Regions from separate parts of the Paenibacillus sp. P5_B5 genome, predicted to be linked through region 1. Evidence: riboswitches for the same ligand, from Rfam matches in the RefSeq annotation. Region 1 holds a riboswitch; the other holds the start of a gene.

Region 1 (5,690 bases):
GCGTTCAATCGGTTTCAACAAAACACACCTCATTCTTTCTATTTATATGATTAATAAGTTCATCATACGTTCCTTTTACATTTCTTTAATCATCGTAACATATCCTATACACTTGTTGCTATATTCAAGAGTAATTCTTCCTTCTATTTCCTAGATTCTAATCCTTACGACTAACTTACAAGAGTGTAAGATTGGTGTCATTGTATTCGATAGCTGTAACAGATAAACCAGCCAAGAAGAAAGGGATCATCGGATCATTCCCTATCTTCTTGGCTGGTTGTTTGTATATGATCTAACTCAAGTTCTAGCGAGTGCTTGGTCAAGGTCGGCTAGAATGTCGGATATATCTTCTAGCCCTACTGAGAATCGCAGTAGCCCATCTGTAATCCCGCGGGCACTGCGCACTTCGCGAGGCATTGAGGCATGAGACATCATCGCTGGATATGACAAAATGCTCTCAACCGAGCCGAGCGAGACAGCGACTAACGGAACGCGCACAGCGTTCAGTAGCTTCCTAGCACGTTCGCCGGAACCAACGTCGAACGAGACAACTGCGCCATAGCCAAGCGATTGGCGCTCATGGATTTGGCGGCCAGGATGTTCTGGCAGCCCTGGGTAATATACCGCAGCAATATCGGAGCGCTGCGAAAGCCAATCCGCAAGTACACGTGCGGACTGCTCATGTCCGTCCATCCGTGCTTTAAGCGTCTTCATGCCGCGCATCAGCAGCCAGGAATCCATCATGCCAAGTACATTGCCCATGCCATTCTGAATGGCCTTCATCCGATTGCCAAGCTCGTCATTAGCCATGACAGCAAGCCCTGCGAGTACATCACTGTGCCCGCTTAAGAATTTCGTCGCGCTGTGTAGCACAATGTCGACGCCTTGTTCAATTGGACGCTGATGATAAGGCGTCATGAAGGAATTGTCGAGCATGGTAATCAGCCCATGCTCCTTCGCCCATGCCGTTACAGCTGAGACATCCGTAATCCGGAGTGTCGGGTTCGACGGCGTCTCCATGAACACAGCCTTGGTATTTGGCTTCAAGGCTGCTTTCACAGCTTCGAAGTTCGTCATATCGACGAACGTAGTTTCTACTCCCATCCGATTCATAATGGTTGATAAGAATCGATAAGTTCCGCCGTACACGTCTTCTGTACAAATCACATGATCCCCTGCTGATAGAATCATGAATGCTGACGAAATCGCAGCCATTCCTGATGCGAAGGCTAAACCACGTTTGCCGCCTTCTAATAAAGCGATGTGATCCTCTACCGCTTCACGTGTAGGATTTCCCGATCTCGTATAATCGAACACCGGAGGGTGATCGATATCAAAATGATGGAAGGTTGAGGCTTGATAAATAGGCACTGAAGAAGCCCCGGTTACTTTATCGATTTCCCCGCCAAAGTGTAATAGCTTCGTACCAAAGCCATAATCTTTGCGTTCCTCTTCCAAATCCTTTAATGGTTGCATCTCATTGTGTTCTTCACTCATCCGAGTTCACCTCCAGCAAGCTCCCCTTGAGCCATATCAAGCGCATACGCAAGATCAGCTTTAAGATCATCGATGTGCTCAATGCCAACAGAGAAACGTAGTAATCGATCATCTACACCTATACGTTCACGAATCTCTACAGGTATATCAGCATGTGTCTGTACTGCAGGATACGTCATTAGAGACTCAACTCCGCCAAGGCTCTCAGCGAATGCAATAAGCTTAATGTGGCGAAGAAGCGGTTCAACTAAACGGGCATCCGCAACCTTGAATGATAATATCCCCGTGTTGCCACGTGATTGTCTACACTGAATCGCATAACCAGGATGCGTCTCTAGAGCTGGGTAATACACATCCGTGATAAGTGGATGGGCGAGTAAATAGTTAGCAAGCTCTGTCGCATTGGACTCATGCCGTTCCATCCGAAGTGCTAATGTTTTCATTCCACGCATTAGCAGCCATGAATCCTGAGGCCCTAGAACCGCCCCGATTGAGTTTTGCAAAAAGAACATTTTGTCTGACAATTCAGCGCCCTTAGTTACGATTAACCCTGCAAGCACATCATTGTGCCCGCCAAGATATTTAGTTGCTGAGTGCACAACGATATCTGCTCCAAGCTCAAGTGGACGCTGCAGGAACGGAGTCAACAGTGTATTGTCAACAATCGTTAGTAGCTCTTTACCCTTAGCCCAATTACATACAGCTGCCAAATCAGTTACCATCATTAGTGGATTTGTAGGTGTCTCAATGATGATCGCTTTCGTGCTGCCCGGGCGGTAAGCTGTTTCTAGTTCAGTTATATCATTGGTGTCTACGTAAGATGCAAGTACACCAAACCGCGACATAATTTGTTCAAGTAACCGATATGTACCACCGTATAAATCCACTGAAACAATGAGATGATCACCCTGAGAAAACAATGCAAATATCGTTTGTAACGCAGCCATACCAGATGATAACGCGAATCCCCTATCACCCGACTCAAGTTCTGCAATTGCATCCTCAAGTACAGTTCGTGTTGGGTTCTTCGTACGAGCGTAATCAAATCCGGTACTCTGTCCTAGTTTAGGATGGCGATAAGCGGTCGCCTGATAAATAGGAAAGGAAACCGCTCCTGTTATTGGCTCGGAAATCGAGCCGATTTGCGCTAACCTACTCTCTATTTTCATCTATCATCTACTCCGATCATCTATTGTATGGACGGGTTGTTTGTCCTTATTTACGAACTAAATCATAAGGTGTCTCTTGATATACATAATAGTTAAGCCAGTTCGAAAATAATAAATTGGCATGAGCACGCCAAGTGATCATTGGGGTACGAGTTGGATCATCATTCGGATAATAGTTACATGGCAGCGCAATCTCCAGCCCTTTATTTACATCACGATCGTATTCCCATTTGAGTGTATACGGATCATATTCTGAATGTCCGGTTACAAAGACCTGCTTACCGTCCTTTGAAGCGACCAGATAAACACCAGATTCTTCGGATTCCGATAAAATATCTAATTCAGCAAGCTGTGCAATATCCTCATGACGCACTTCCGTATGACGGGATTGTGGTACGAAGAACACTTCATCGAATCCGCGCATTAAATTTATATGACTTTGATTAATCGAATGTGGAAATACACCAAACATTTTCTCTTTAAGTGAATACTTAGGAACTTGATAGTGATAATACAGACCTGCCTGCGCAGCCCAGCATATATGCATAGTTGAAGTGACATTCGTCTTGCTCCAGTCCATGATCTCTTGAAGCTCTTCCCAATACGTCACTTTTTCAAAATCCATCTGTTCAACTGGTGCACCGGTAATGATGAGTCCGTCAAATTGTTCATCCTTCACATCTTCAAATGTTTTATAGAAAAGAGATAAATGCTCTTGCGATGTATTCTTAGATATATGTGTCTTGGGATGCAGCAGCACAAACTCAATTTGCAAAGGTGTATTTGATAGCAACCGAAGTATTTGTGTTTCTGTAGTTTCCTTGGTTGGCATTAAATTAAGTAACGCAATGCGTAAGGGACGAATATCTTGTTGAAAAGCACGCGATTCATCCATCACGAATACGTTCTCAGTTTGTAGAATTTCTTTGGCTGGCAAATGATCAGGAACTTTAACAGGCATGTTACACACTCCTTTATAAATAAAATAAGAAAGACCTTCCTCATTTAAAGAGAAAGGTCACCAATAACCGTACTTATTGTGCCCTCTCTCATCTCCCAAAAAACACCTGATTGGCGCTTCCGCAAGAATTAGCACCGTACGATTTTCACTAGGAAAAATGCCGGTTGCCGGGTATCATCGGGCTAGTCCCTCCACCTACTCTTGATAAGAAAGTTAATATTAATTTGTATTTAATGTTACTTATTCTTACTGAAAAGTCAAGTAATTTAAATAAGACTTGTCAAGCACAGACATAAATTCCCTCATTTTACTCCTTGTACTGTGGAAAATGTAGGTATATACTAAACAAGTATTCGAGAAGACAACAAGAAATGTCTGATTGTCGTATATTTTAGCCAAATTAATCAAATCTATTTAAGGAATAAAGGGGGAGAGAAAGCATGGACGGTGACCCGGGCAGTTGCATCGTGAGTCCAAATATCATATATGTAAAAGCGCAGCGGACGTTACCTGTAATGCTTGCTCTTCTTAACCGAGCTTGTTTTCAGTAGTCCCTGCCTTTCGTTAAAGAAGGGGTGTATCCTATGAAAACACGCTTTGTCCAAAATGGCGTTTTTACGCTGATTGAAGATATCACCCTTGCATTAATTCCACCAGAAGATGGTTTCTATTGGATTGATGCGACGGTTGATGATTTAGATATTCTACAATCCATGTTCCAATTGCATGATTTGGCAGTTGAGGATTGTCTAAGTGAAGAAGAACAACGTCCCAAGCTAGAAATTTATGATGGACATTACTTTATTGTTGTAAATTCCATCCGATTTGATGATGAAGAAATTTTCTTGCGTTCTCTTAATATTTTTCTATATAAACATGTCATTATTACAGTTACCAAGCAAAAAATTAATGAAGTTCGTATGTTGAAGCCGATTTTGTGGGAAGAAGAAGTCAATGCACCTGATAATTTCCTGTATCATCTTATTGATCTTGTCGTTGATAATTACGTTGCGGTCGGTGATCGAATCGAGGATAAGATTGAGAAGCTCGAAGAAGATATTCTGATGCATACTAAGAAAACCCACTTGAACGAAATCGTCGGTCTACGAAGTGAAATACTATGGCTCAAGAAGGCACTCGTTCCTCAGCGTGATGTAATTGGCCATTTGAATAAGCGAGATCTCAAGCTGATCTCAGCTCCACTACAGAAATACTTTGGAGATATTCATGAGAATGCAGTTAAAATCGTAGATACATTTGATACACTTCGCGATTTGATGGGCAACTTACGAGAAGCTTATCAGTCTGCCGTCGCTAATAGGGCGAATGAAATTATGAGAATCTTTACTGCACTAACCACTATTTTCATGCCCCTAACATTTATTACTGGATTATTCGGGATGAACTTTACCAATATATTTGGTTTACTTGAAGTACCGCATGCAGATTTATATGCAATTGGCTTTATGACTTTACTAGGCTGTTTAATGTTTATTCTATTCAAGAAAAAAGATTGGCTATAACTTCATATTTCGCCACATATACAAATCAAGCAGCTGTTCCTAATTTAGGAAAGCTGCTTTTTTAAATTTCATACAACAGAAGAACTTGAATTGGACTGCTCCTTAAGCAGCTTGGAAATATGAATAATACCTAAAAATAATATCGCAGAAATACCCCAATTCATTATTTTGCGTATAATAATTCCCTTATCAAAGGCTTCTACACCATATTCTAGAATCAAACCAACTTTTATCGATGCTAAAAGTATATCTTTAAAAGCAAATCCAAGTGTAACAACCATAAAAATAAATAAGATTCTTTTTTGATAGAATTTCTCTTTCATTATTTTGCGATCATATCCTTGCATTTCAACAAAATCTAATGAAAAGAAAAGTACAATCGGCTTATGGAACGCGACAGTAACAATGAAAAATACAGCTGATATATAGGAAAATATGACATGATTCCATAACATTTGAATGGCAGATGCTGAAATGACATCTATTATTGTTCCAATTGCTAAATTAGCAATCATATAAATGCCAAAGATATGTACTTTT
Region 2 (5,690 bases), on a different contig from region 1:
ATCCAATCTATGATTCCTGGAAATGTTCGTAGTCTATTCTCCTCCAAATGAATCGCAGTTAAACAGCGTCTACCAAGGCTAAACACAGAGTTATATGTTCCTTGTAAATCTTGCAATCTCACATTTAATCCCTCCTCTATCAATCCGAATCATATATATAGTAAATGCGATATCAGAGTTTTAGTTTGGGTAAATGTAGCCATTAGCAAATACAATTAATATAAACATAATTACCGATATGATTGTGACTCAACACCAAATCACTATATTAAAATGATGCTTATAGATAGATGACCGCTGCGCATAAATTTATATTTTCCTCAAACAAAAAAGTCTCGATTCCAAGGAATCAAGACTTTTTATTGGCGAGAGGATAAAATACAATACCTACTGCAACTAACACAAACCCTGAGATGAATGTTGCCAGATTAGCCGTTCCTGCAATTATCATCCAAAGTGAGTACGCTGTAGCAGCCAAAGCGATAAAACCATCTATCTTACGCTGCTTAGATTGCCCCAAGTACGTATCGCCACTTGCAGTTATTTTCAGCTGATAAATGGATGCAGTAATATACGGAATTAGAACAGCCAGTACTGCAATAGTCGTGACATATTCAAAAGCCCCTGCCAGCGAGCTCGATAATGTTGAAATTAGAAGTGCTTGTGTCATCAAGTTTGTAATCAACAGCGAGTTTACAGGTGCTCCATTCTTATTCGTTGCTTTAAATATAGGTATAAATATATCATGCTTTGCTGCTTGATAGGGTACTTCAGCACTCAGTAATATCCATCCAAGTGCACTTCCTATTAAGGAGATCAGACCAAGTCCTGCCATCACATAGCTACCTGACGGACCAATTACGGCTGATAATGCATCAACTAACGGTTTATTAGATGCCATTAGCTCGTCTTGTGTTAATATACCCATCGCAAGTACGGAGATACTTAAGTAAATAAAAAGTGCTATGATTAGACCGATAATGGTAGCTTTCTTAATGTCAGATTTCTTACGTGCTCGTGATGAGAAGACGACAGCTGACTCCACTCCAACAAACGCCCATAAGGTGGCCATCGAAGCTAAGCTAAATTGTCTAAGAAAAGGAATAGGTTCTCCAGTACCGATATCTAATTTATCCTGCATCATCGGTGTAATATTGGCTTTGTCGAACGCCCATAAGCCAATTACAATGAAAATTGCAAAACCAAGCACTTTTGCAGTGGTAGCAATCAGATTGAGCTTACCTGCTCCTTCAATTCCACGTATAATAATGAGATGATTAACCCACAAGAACATGGAGCAGATTATAAAGGTAATAGCATTCCCAAGTTTAAATGAGAAACCAAATATCGAAATCAGTTCAATTTGACTTGTCATCATTGGAAAGAAAGCAGATAAGTAACTGGCAAAAGTCGTCACTATGGCTACGTTACCTGCTATATTTGCGACCCAATATCCCCAAGTAGATAAGAAGCCAGCAACATGGGCTCCTTTTGAGTTTTCTTTAAATAAGCCTTTGGCATACATTTGCGGTCCGCCGCTGAGTTCAGGTTTACGAATTGACAAATTACCGAAAACGAGGGCGATCAACATAACGCCAAATCCTGTAAGAATCCAAGCTAGTATGACTCCCATTGGATTTGCTGCTTTTGCAAGTGTGCTTGGAAGCATAAATATGCCTGAACCCACCATATTGCCTACAACAAGTGCAATTAATAGCCACAAGCCAAGTTTGTTGTCTTTCATGATGTAATTATTACTCCTCCTTGTGACTCTCACTTTTTTTCACAAAGTTTACTATACCTTAGAATAAATGCTTGAATCAAGAATAATTCCTACCAAATAAGTTGTAATTATTTGGTGTCATTAATAATAGGGTTGACATTTGTTTTGACCTCGGCCTATACTGTTAAATACAACTAAAAATAACTTTCTTATCAAGAGTGGCGGAGGGAAAAGGCCCGATGAAGCCCGGCAACCGATTATGATGTAGCTATAGCTTAAAGCTAATTTTTCATAATGTCATGGTGCTAAATCCTTCAGAATTTGAGCAATCGAATTCTGGCAGATGAGATGCGGATGATGACGATCAACCCTTTTGCTCTGCGCAATAGGGTTTTTTTTATTTTAGAAACGCACCTGTTTATGAGAACGGTATAATCGTTTCTTCATGTAGAAAACATAACAACTAAGAAGGTGACAACAATGATGATTCAGCTAGAAAGTATTAATAAAACCTATGTAGACGTGAAAGCAGGCAATAAACATACGGATGCATTACGAGATGTTAATCTTCAAATTAAGCAAGGTGAAATCTTCGGCATGATTGGACATTCAGGAGCTGGTAAAAGTACTCTCCTCCGAATGATCAATCTCCTCGAACGTCCGACCTCAGGCAAAGTACGTATCAATGAGATTGAATTAACTTCTCTAAGTCATAAAGAGTTACAAGAAAAACGTAGGAAGATCGGAATGATTTTTCAACACTTTAATCTGCTCTCCTCTTCTACGGTGGAGCATAACATTGCTTTTCCACTTAAGTTAGCCAAACGTTCTACTACTGTAATAAACCATAAAGTAGATGAACTGCTTAAACTTGTAGGGCTTGAGGAACATCGGAATAAATACCCCTCTCAGCTTTCAGGTGGACAGAAGCAACGTGTTGGAATTGCAAGAGCTTTAGCAGCAGATCCAGACATTCTACTATGCGACGAAGCTACATCAGCTCTTGACCCGCAGACAACGAGTTCGATTCTACAATTGCTCTCTGATATTAATCGTAATTTAGGTATAACCATTGTCTTAATTACACATGAAATGCAAGTCATACGATCGATATGTGATCGCGTCGCAGTCATTAATCAGGGGATGATCGTTGAACTAGGTAATGTAGCAGAAGTTTTCCTACATCCTACCCATGAAGTCACGAAGCAGTTTATTCTTGAGCTATCTGATTCTGTAGAACAGAATTCATTCTTATATTCATCAGATTATCCGCACCAACTTGTGAAAATCACATTCTTGGGTGAGCATACTTATTATCCTATTCTTTCTGAAACTGTACAGGCAACAGGAGTTACCTTTGCCATTATGCAAGGAACGATTTCCAAGATGAAGGATGTTCCATATGGTCAGTTAGTCGTTTCATTTCAGGGCGATACGCAAGCCGTTGAGCAGACGATAGAACAATTAACGAATCGCGGTCTGCATGTGGAGGTGATGAAATGAGTTTAGATCTGTTAAGCTCCATTAACTGGACAGATATTGGACAAGCAACTATCGATACCCTAATCATGCTGATTTTCTCTTCCTTATTTACTTTTATCATTGGTTTACCGATTGGCGTCCTTCTATTCTGGACATCCAGTAAACAAGGCTTGTCACGAGTCTTATACAGAATCGTATCCTTTATTATTAATATTCTGCGCTCTGTACCATTCATTATTCTAATGATTGCGGTTATCCCTATTACTCGGCAACTCGTTGGAACATCGATTGGGGTGCAAGCCGCGATTCCTCCACTTGTCTTTGCAGCTACACCATTCTTTGCGAGACTTGTGGAAACTGCTTTGCGAGAAGTTGATCGAGGTGTTATCGAAGCAGCACAAGCAATGGGCGCATCGAATATGCAGATCATTTTCCGTGTACTGCTTCGCGAAGCTAGACCAGGCTTATGGGCAGGAATAACGATTACGACAGTTACCCTCGTATCCTATACAGCCATGTCAGGATTTGTTGGCGGCGGCGGATTAGGTGATCTTGCAATACGCTATGGTTATCAGCGTTTTGATACTACGGTTATGGTAGTGACCATCATCATCCTGATTATTCTTGTACAACTGCTCCAAATGACAGGTGATAAGCTTGTCACTCGTTTCACCAAAAAATAAGAAATCACATCTAAGGAGAGATTTTCATGAAAAAACTATTATCCGCCCTACTCGTAGCCTCCCTGCTACTGATTACAACCGCTTGTGGTGGAACTAAGGAAGGTACAATCACCATTGGCGCTACTGCAGTGCCTCATGCTGAAATTCTGAATATGATTAAGCCCATACTCAAAGAGCAAGGTGTTGATTTAGTAGTCAAAGAATTTACCGACTATATACTACCGAACACCCAGTTATTTGAGAAACAGCTTGATGCGAACTTCTTCCAGCATGCTCCATACCTAGAGTCACAAAACAGAGAAAAGAAAATGGATCTCGTACCCGTAATCGGTGTTCATGTAGAGCCATTCGGAGCGTACTCTAAGAAAATTAAAAATATCAATGAGCTAAAAGATGGCGCAACCGTAGCGATCCCGAACGATCCTTCGAATGGCGGTCGTGCCCTTCTATTACTTGAAAATCAAGGTCTGATTAAACTTAAAGCTAATGCAGGCATTGAAGCTACTCCAAATGATATCGAAGTTAACACTAAAAACTTAGTAATTAAAGAGCTTGACGCGGCAATGCTTCCTAGAGCGCTTGATGATGTTGAATTATCACTAATCAATACGAACTATGCTCTCCAAGCAGGGCTTAATCCAGTGAAGGATGCTCTGTTCATTGAGGATCAAAAATCCCCTTATGTGAATATCCTAGCCGCTCGTCCTGACAATAAAGATTCTGAAGAACTACAGAAGGTTGCCAAAGCACTTACTTCACCAGAAGTAAAGAAATTTATTGAAGAAAAGTACCAAGGTTCCATCGTTCCAGCATTCTAATGTAGAACTTATCCTTTCTTCATAAATGAACAAAACCTCGAAATTATGATGCTGATTATCCAGCATAAATATTTTCGAGGTTTTTTAGTGTAAACATCTTCCAATACGAACAAATGTTTGTTATAATTAAACCAAACAAATGTTCTTATAAGGAGGTATTAATGATGAAAGTTTGCTACAATTTTCGTTTTATCGATGAGGAGAATGAATATAATTGGAATGACCTTACTTTCAAGTTCTATCGGGAGGGTCATGTTGTGATCATTGACAATGAGTCAGGAAATCGTGTGCATCCGAAACAATTGAAAGGTAAAGCGTTAGATTTCTATATTCGCAAACGTATTTATCTCATTAAGACAAACCTACAAGAACAACAACTTAAATATGCGTAGATCTATATTCACAGTTCATCACATGATCATTAACAATACCTACACCTTGCATGAATGCATAGATAATCGTGGATCCAACAAAGCTAAAGCCGCGTTTCTTCAGGTCCTTGCTTATAGCATCCGATAATGGAGTTGAAGCTGGAACCTCACTTAATGACTGCCACTCATTAAGAATAGGTTGATGGTTCACATAGCTCCAGATATAGTGATTAAATGAACCAAACTCTTCTTGAATACGAATAAAGGCCTGTGCGTTATTGATTGTTGCACGAATTTTCAATCGATTTCGCACAATCCCTTTATTCTGCAATAGCTCATTGTACTTGGCTTCATCATAGCTCGCCACCTTGTGGACATCGAAGTGATCCAACGCTTCTCGGTAGTTCTCACGTTTCTTCAGAACTGTGTACCAACTCAGCCCAGCTTGGGCTCCTTCAAGAATAAGCATTTCGAATAGCTTAACATCATCATGAACAGGCACTCCCCACTCATGATCATGATAATCTACATATAGCGGATCTTCATTTACCCACCCACACCTAACTGCCATACCAATCAACACCTTTCATAACGATCACAAGAATAGAAACTC

What was found. A riboswitch is a leader RNA that binds a small molecule or an ion and turns the genes downstream of it on or off. The one in region 1 is predicted to bind S-adenosylmethionine.
Region 2: it holds a riboswitch for S-adenosylmethionine, as region 1 does, so the genes downstream of both, AC1DOK_RS15400 (methionine ABC transporter ATP-binding protein) here and metA (homoserine O-acetyltransferase MetA) in region 1, are expected to answer to the same signal.

The regions. Positions count from the first base shown of each region.
Region 1 covers NZ_JBFULK010000005.1:337,926-343,615, reverse strand. Annotated here, with positions in the region: gene mqnC (cyclic dehypoxanthinyl futalosine synthase) at 1-18, opposite strand, end outside; gene AC1DOK_RS09345 (trans-sulfuration enzyme family protein) at 298-1,497, opposite strand; gene AC1DOK_RS09340 (PLP-dependent transferase) at 1,494-2,666, opposite strand; gene metA (homoserine O-acetyltransferase MetA) at 2,713-3,627, opposite strand; SAM riboswitch class I at 3,713-3,838, opposite strand; gene corA (magnesium/cobalt transporter CorA) at 4,212-5,150, shown strand; gene AC1DOK_RS09325 (VC0807 family protein) at 5,219-5,690, opposite strand, start outside.
Region 2 covers NZ_JBFULK010000011.1:56,328-62,017, reverse strand. Annotated here, with positions in the region: gene AC1DOK_RS15410 (DUF1796 family putative cysteine peptidase) at 1-122, opposite strand, end outside; gene AC1DOK_RS15405 (amino acid permease) at 350-1,744, opposite strand; SAM riboswitch class I at 1,930-2,073, shown strand; gene AC1DOK_RS15400 (methionine ABC transporter ATP-binding protein) at 2,207-3,226, shown strand; gene AC1DOK_RS15395 (methionine ABC transporter permease) at 3,223-3,888, shown strand; gene AC1DOK_RS15390 (MetQ/NlpA family ABC transporter substrate-binding protein) at 3,915-4,706, shown strand; gene AC1DOK_RS15385 (hypothetical protein) at 4,871-5,098, shown strand; gene AC1DOK_RS15380 (DNA-3-methyladenine glycosylase I) at 5,085-5,648, opposite strand.